3 regions of the Methylomonas sp. Uni0009 genome follow, and region 2 is predicted to be linked to each of the others. Evidence: riboswitches for the same ligand, from Rfam matches in the RefSeq annotation. Region 2 holds a riboswitch; each other region holds the start of a gene.

Evidence for each region. Region 2 has a riboswitch for cyclic di-GMP ahead of ACWAU0_RS12075 (hypothetical protein). Riboswitches for the same ligand answer to the same signal wherever they lie in the genome.
Region 1: it holds a riboswitch for cyclic di-GMP, as region 2 does, so the genes downstream of both, ACWAU0_RS10945 (hypothetical protein) here and ACWAU0_RS12075 (hypothetical protein) in region 2, are expected to answer to the same signal.
Region 3: it holds a riboswitch for cyclic di-GMP, as region 2 does, so the genes downstream of both, ACWAU0_RS17295 (hypothetical protein) here and ACWAU0_RS12075 (hypothetical protein) in region 2, are expected to answer to the same signal.

What each region holds. Positions count from the first base shown of each region.
Region 1 covers NZ_JBTAFN010000001.1:2,302,994-2,305,195, reverse strand. Annotated here, with positions in the region: gene ACWAU0_RS10950 (hypothetical protein) at 1-329, opposite strand, end outside; gene ACWAU0_RS10945 (hypothetical protein) at 485-1,273, opposite strand; cyclic di-GMP riboswitch class I at 1,346-1,424, opposite strand; gene ACWAU0_RS10940 (TonB-dependent siderophore receptor) at 1,503-2,202, opposite strand, start outside.
Region 2 covers NZ_JBTAFN010000001.1:2,543,771-2,545,972, forward strand. Annotated here, with positions in the region: gene ACWAU0_RS12075 (hypothetical protein) at 1-780, opposite strand, end outside; cyclic di-GMP riboswitch class I at 880-964, opposite strand; gene ACWAU0_RS12080 (hypothetical protein) at 1,342-1,617, shown strand; gene ACWAU0_RS12085 (ATP-binding protein) at 1,884-2,202, shown strand, end outside.
Region 3 covers NZ_JBTAFN010000001.1:3,762,254-3,764,455, reverse strand. Annotated here, with positions in the region: cyclic di-GMP riboswitch class I at 338-412, shown strand; gene ACWAU0_RS17295 (hypothetical protein) at 840-1,589, shown strand; gene ACWAU0_RS17290 (hypothetical protein) at 1,787-2,202, shown strand, end outside.

The DNA.
Region 1 (2,202 bases), 240 kb from region 2:
GCTTGCGGACTGGGATCGCTACCGATAGCCGTCAACTCGAACACCTGATTGAGTCCGGAAATCTCGGTGGTATTGAGTTGGCTAAGCAAATGGTCGCCGGTATTGGCCGGATTATCAGCATTGGACGTTGCCGTACTCCAAAACGTCGACAAGTAATAGCCCCCGGCATAAGGTGCCAGCGCATTCCGGTCCAGGTTCATCGTAAACGTACCGCCGGATGGCGCATTCAATGTCGCGGCGTCGGCGCTTGCCGAGGCCATTCCCATACCGATGGCTAGCATCGCCCGTACCACCAAAGCGGGATAGCCACAGTTTTTGTTGATCTTCATAAAATCCCTATCAGCGGATGGTCAGAATAAGCCCTCTCCCTGCCTAAATACACAAGCGGCCGTAGTCGACGGCATGCGGGCACGAAGAGGGATTTATTGCCGAAAGTCCGGGCCCGAAGCGAATCTTGGCGACCGCCCCAAGCCCAATTTGCGAGTTAGGCCGCGACCGAGGCTTTTCTACGACTTTTACCCAGCAAGCCCAGCAGCCCGCTGCCGAACATCCAGACCGCCGCCGGTACCGGTACCGCCGATGGCGCCGTGCTGGGCGCCAGGCTAAAAGTACCGACCACGGCATTGGTATTGGCTCCAACCAAACCGGCCCACAATCCGGTCCATTGCAAATCGCCGCTCAGTAGTAATTCGCCATTGCTGCTTAGCGACTCGGAGACGTTGGTCAGCTTCAAGAAATTTTGGTACCCAAAACCGGTATCGTAGGTTTTGATATTCCAGGTGCTTCCGGTTTTTACCAGGCTAAAGTCGTAGGGCGTCAAAATGCCGCTGCCGCCTTGGCTGGTCAACAACCAGGCGCCGCTCAGACCGATTTGACCGACCGAGGTATTGCCGGCGTCCATCGTCGTGGCTTGTTCGGTACGGCCATAGGGGCCGGCAGCCGGATAGCTGTTGGTCGTGGTGTTGGCGTTAACCGCAAACGACATCGCTGTGCTGGCGGTTGCCGATAGCGTCGTTCCGCCGGTGGTTGCGCCGGTGATACCCAGCAAATTGTCGCTGGCACCCCAATGTTTCGCGACAATCCAGCCATTCGGATAGCCACTGCCAACATTGACCGATGCCGCCGCAAAAGCGGCATTGTTGATGGTAATGGTGGCATCGCCGCTGACTTGTGCAGCGCTGGCTGTAGCAGGCGCCAAAACGGCGGTCAATGCGCTGAAGGCGAGCAGGCCGGCGCTTGCCCATTGAGTGCGGTTGTAGTGCAAGATTGTCATTTTTTATTCCTTAATAAATTACGGTTAAAGTTAATCTGCAAATCGCCAACCCGAATTTCGGGTCTTAAACTGGCAGGTAACCCGGCTGTCTTAATCTCCAAGACCCGTGGCTTTCCGGCTCCGTCTCGCGGCGGATGTGGCATGTTTGTCGCGATCCTTACGACATCACTCTAAATCCCTGAGTGAGGTGCTCCTGAAAAACTCCTGTGGCAAATAGTTAACGACGGCATCAGTACTTGATTGAAAAACTTAGAAACCCGGCGCGACCGGCTGCCGGTGCTACCCGACCCTCGAAATAGCCGTAGGGCTGAAAATAATCCTCATCGCTGAGATTCTTGACCGTGGCCGCCCATTTGAAACGCCCGGTTTCGTAAGCCAACGCCGCGTCGAAGCTGTGGTAGCCGGCGGTTTTAAAGCGATTGTTATTGGATAAATAAGCGCCGGCGCGGGCGTACACGCCGAAACCCAAGCTAAAACCTTGCAACTCATTCTGCTGAAAACGGTAATGCGCCCAGAGCCGCCCGGCATCTTCCGGGACTTGAGCCAAGCGATTGCCGGCAGCCACCCCGGCTTTGTCGTCCATGAAGCGGGCGTCGGTATGCGCATAGTTCGCCAGCACGCTGAAGCCCTCGACCGGTTGCCAGAGCAAATCCATTTCGATACCGCGCGAGCGTTGTTGCCCTGCGGCGACCGAACGCCGCAGGAAATCGCTGCTGTCGGTGACCGCGACCTGGCTGCGCTCGATTTGGTAGAGCGCCAGTTGGCCGCTGAATTCATTCGCAAAATTGAATTTCAGACCGGTTTCCAGATGATTCGACAATTCCGGCGCCGGCGTATCGACGAAATTGACAAACGGTTGGCCGCGCATGCCTTCGCTATGGGAAATAAACCAGGAAACCTCGTCGTTTAGGTCGATCACGCCGCCGAGG
Region 2 (2,202 bases):
GTTACGGTCAGATGTGGAACTGCTGTCCACATTGCGATACAGGGCCACGTCCAATAAGCCGTTAAATTGGCTGTAATCCGCGTCGTTTTTCACGGTAATGGTGGTTTTGATATTGCCCGCGCTGGCGCAGTTAGCGCTTGCTGTGTTTGCGCCGCAGCTAATATGAATCAAGCCGTAGTCCAGTCCCAGGCCGGTTGAAGCTGAATTGCCTGCTACCGCCAAGTAAGGATGGTCGCCATCAGCCGGTAGGTCGGTCATGATGGTGCCCCAGGTGGCGGCGTTGGTGCCGCCGTTTTTGTCCGAGTAAGCTTTCCACAAGCTACCGATAGTGTTGGTGCCGAAGCTAGGGTTTGAGCTAATAAGGTTTGCTGTCAGTGCGCCATCGTTGTCTGTAGCGCTGGAGCCGGTATGCAACTCGCGTTTGGTGAAGCCGGCAGCGGTTGTATGCTGACCTGAATACCACATATAGGGCAGGTTGCCTGCTACTTCTGTGGCTGTCTCAGCCGCGGTACCTGTGCCCGGAATTAAGGTGTTCGCGTTTAAGTCGCCGACTGTATAAACGTTGGTACCGTTGGCGACTCTATTGGTGCCGTTGGAGTTTGCAGATACACCGTCTGTACCGTTGATGCTGTTGGCGATGCCGAAGCCGATGGCGGAGTTACCGGAGGCTACTGTGCCCGCGCCGGTCAGGTTGTAGTAAGAGTGCGCGAATGCTTGACTGGAAACAGCCGCCAGGCCAGTTGTCAAAATAGCTGCTATAGCCGTTTTATGAAAGATCATGATCGTCCTCTTTGTTATTGGAATTAAAGGTAACAGCGAAACTGACAAAACTTGACCAACAGCAGCGAGCCAAACTTTGCCCTCGCCCATGGCGCGCATGGGGGCAATCCGGCCTTCTTTAAATCGTTTTTTAAGAACCGTGATTTTCCGGCCCCGCCTCACGACGGGTGTGGCAAAGCTTGCTTTCAGAGATTTGCTCATTCCGCCAGCGGCAGACATGGCAGGGATAGAGACCTACTAACCGCTTTTCGGAAAGCAAACCACGAAGCAAGTACACTAGTCGAAGCGAATAATGGGCCAACTCAATAATATATATATATTTCATTATATTACGGCGTATTTTGCCTGGGTTGGCTTGAGTAAGTGGTGGGCGAAATTCAGCGAAATAGCACAGGCGCGTGCTTTATATAACACAGTTCAATTTTTGGTAAATGATCCGGGTTTGGTGGTGAGGTTTGTTTTGGTGGATTTGCTCAGGAATTTCTTTCTTTTCTAGTCGTTTATTGTTAGGTTGTTGCGCCACTAATTGGGTTGGCACGAGATTTTTCAGTGGAGAGATGTATGCAAAAAACCGATAAAACCCCGTTGTGGGTGTTCCTGGCCCTGTCGAGTATAGAAACCCGCAAAGGCGCGTTACTGTTGATCTGGAGTAGTATTGTTTTTACTCTTTACTGTGTGCCTTGGCCGCTCTATTTCGATGGCAACGGCTGGGTTGCCAAATTATTTTTGATCGACGATTGGGAATGGTTTGCGATGATGCTGCCCATGACGTTTTGGTACTGGCTGAGCATGAGATGGGTGGATAAAAACGGCGGCTGGCGTTTGGCTGGTGCGTGATATGCCGCACTATTTTTCGGGACATGATTCGTCAGATCGTGACGCTTGTTCCTAAAAGATTAGCTCGTAGATTGTCGTTCGATCTTTTAAGTGGCTAGCCTAATTCCTTATTTGCCATGGCATGTAGCGGTTGGAGTGAAGGTTGCTATCAAAAATCGATTGAATACTTAGGTGGCCGCCATCCAGGTTTGGTCGGCTTTCCACCTTCTTAAGCAAGCGGCGGTAGTATCTAGCGGCGATGCGTTCTTCAATTTAGTGTTGTTTCTATGCTTTCACACATTCTGCCCAAAGCCGAAATATCCATTCGCGAAAACCTGCGGTGGTTATACATTCTTAGAAATTTGATGCTGTTTGCCGTTACGGTGGCGGTGTTTATTGCAGTGAACGGCCTGGGTATTAATTTGCCGCAAAACCAGCTGTGGCTGGCGATTTTTGCGATTTCCATACTTAATCTTTACACCTGGCTACGGCTGAGGACGCCGGAAGAAGTTACCGAGCACGAGATTTTTTCGCAAATATGCATGGACGTGTTGGCGTTGGCCTATCTGCTTTATCTGACCGGCGGCGCGTCAAACCCGATCATTT
Region 3 (2,202 bases), 1.2 Mb from region 2:
AGCACCCTGATTTTTAAGCACCCAGCTTGGTATATCACTACCCAAACTGATGACTTTTACCCTTACGGCGCAAACTCAAAGCTGCCGCCCAAAATCTCTTAAATAAAATAAGGGATATAACCCAAAATACGCGAAATAACACACCCTGCATAGCGTAATAGCCATCTAAAACCCCAAAAAACCGCCACACTTATTACTACTCCACCCTATCAAACAAAACAGCTTATCCCATTGTTTTATATGAACATAACCATAAAAAAACACTAGCAACCCACGCTCAAATATATTTTGGCAGATGTTTTGCTTTATAAATAGTGCTGCACCCTCCTGGGCGCAGCCACCAAGTCGCCACACTCGTCGCAAGGCGGGGCCGGAAAGCTGCGGATCTGATTCAGATAGTCGAGCTGCCTCTTATGAGCGGGTAAGAGAAGGGTCTAGCCGGTCGAGATTCATACACCGACAACTACCCATAGCGCTCGCTCACTGGTCAGGAATAGTTTGTTGTATCTCCTGATTAGCTAAACCCGTTGTTTAACTCACTACGCAAGCAAGCCCGGTATTTAAAACTCTTTTGGACTGTCTCTCTCGCAACCATAGCGTAGCGTGATCAATCCAGGAATATTGAAATACATAGCGGTTTTAAGGCTGTTCAAATTGCGCGGGAATCCATTGGCCCAGCACTTACCGTAAGCAAAGGACCGGAAAGTAAGAGCCTGGCATCGCGGCATCCGGCGCATGTGCGTTAGGCAACGACTCGCAAAGGGAATTGCGAAACATTGAATGTCGCCGGTAAAACCTACCGGTAAAAATCTTCGTCTTACTATGAAAGGAATTGAAATATGTCTGTTAACACGAAACATGCGCCTGCCTTGAAAAAGGTGGCTGCAACACTTGCTATTTCACTTTTAGGCCTCGGCAATGTACAAGCCGAGACCGTAAACGGCACCATCTATAAAACCGTCGACCCGGTTCACGGCGCCGGCACCACAATCGATTTCTACTCGTTCTCCTTGTCGTCAGCTGCCAATGTGATAATCGATGTCCTGGCGAATGAAGGCTACGCAGCGGGCTGGGGCGCGCATCCCGGCGCGTATGTCGATATAAACGGCGACGGCGAACTAACACTGGCAGATAGCCAATTCCGCATTTTTCAGGACACAGTCTCACTGACTACCGAAATCGTCAGCGGCGACGACAGTCCAGCCTACACCATACCCGGCAATACCGGCGGATGGGCCGATGGCAGCTTGTTGAGCCGAGACTCCTACCTGGCGACTGCATTGGACGTGGGCAATTACATTATTGCTTTTGGCGATTACTCTCTGACCATCGAAGAAGCCGTACTGGGCTTCAACAAGGGCGACACCATCACCGGTGCGACCGGCGTCAACCCGATAACGGGCGCCACCGGTCAGGATCATTTCGACTATCAAATTACCCTGACCGCCACCGACTACGTCACCGGAGCCAGCCTGCCTTTGACCATCACCGGCGAGGGTGTTAGCGCAGTGCCGGTGCCAGGGGCCGTTTGGTTATTCGGTTCTGCACTAATGGGATTCGGTGTATTCGGCAAACGCCGCACCGCGTAAACCCCGGCAAACAAGAGCGAAAAGGTCAGCCGACATCAGCTGTCGACTCACCCCTCGCAATGCATGTCTAAACCCTTTGGAGATGTCTATCTTTTGGCTGCCAGGCCCGAAATACTCAGACAAATCCAAATTAAACAGCAACTTAAATCTACCACAATCGTAAGCAACGATGTGGTAGATATTGGAGACACTCAAAAATGAACATCGATTTACAAACTATTTTTAAAATCACCCTATCCTCCGCCGCGCTAACCCTTGCCGTTGCTCAACCTGCTGCGGCGGCTTGGTCAGGTGCCGATAACACTCTCGAGCTGGGCACCAGCATCTCAAACCCCAGTTTTAATTCCAGCAATTTGGGCTTCGCGGGCAATCCGTCTCTGTCCAATGATGGCTGGGGCATGCAAGGTGCATTTACCAACTTTTATTTAAGCTCATCAGCCCAATCCGTGACTGTCGACGCGCGTTCGTCCGCGGCAAACTTTCCGGCTTTTTCAATTTTCAGAACCAATGTGGCTTATTCGGGTGAAACGGTCGGCGTCGACTCACCGGCTGAGCTAACCGGCCAAATTCACAAATTTAACTCGGTGGGCCAAGCCGGCGATCCAGGCATAAT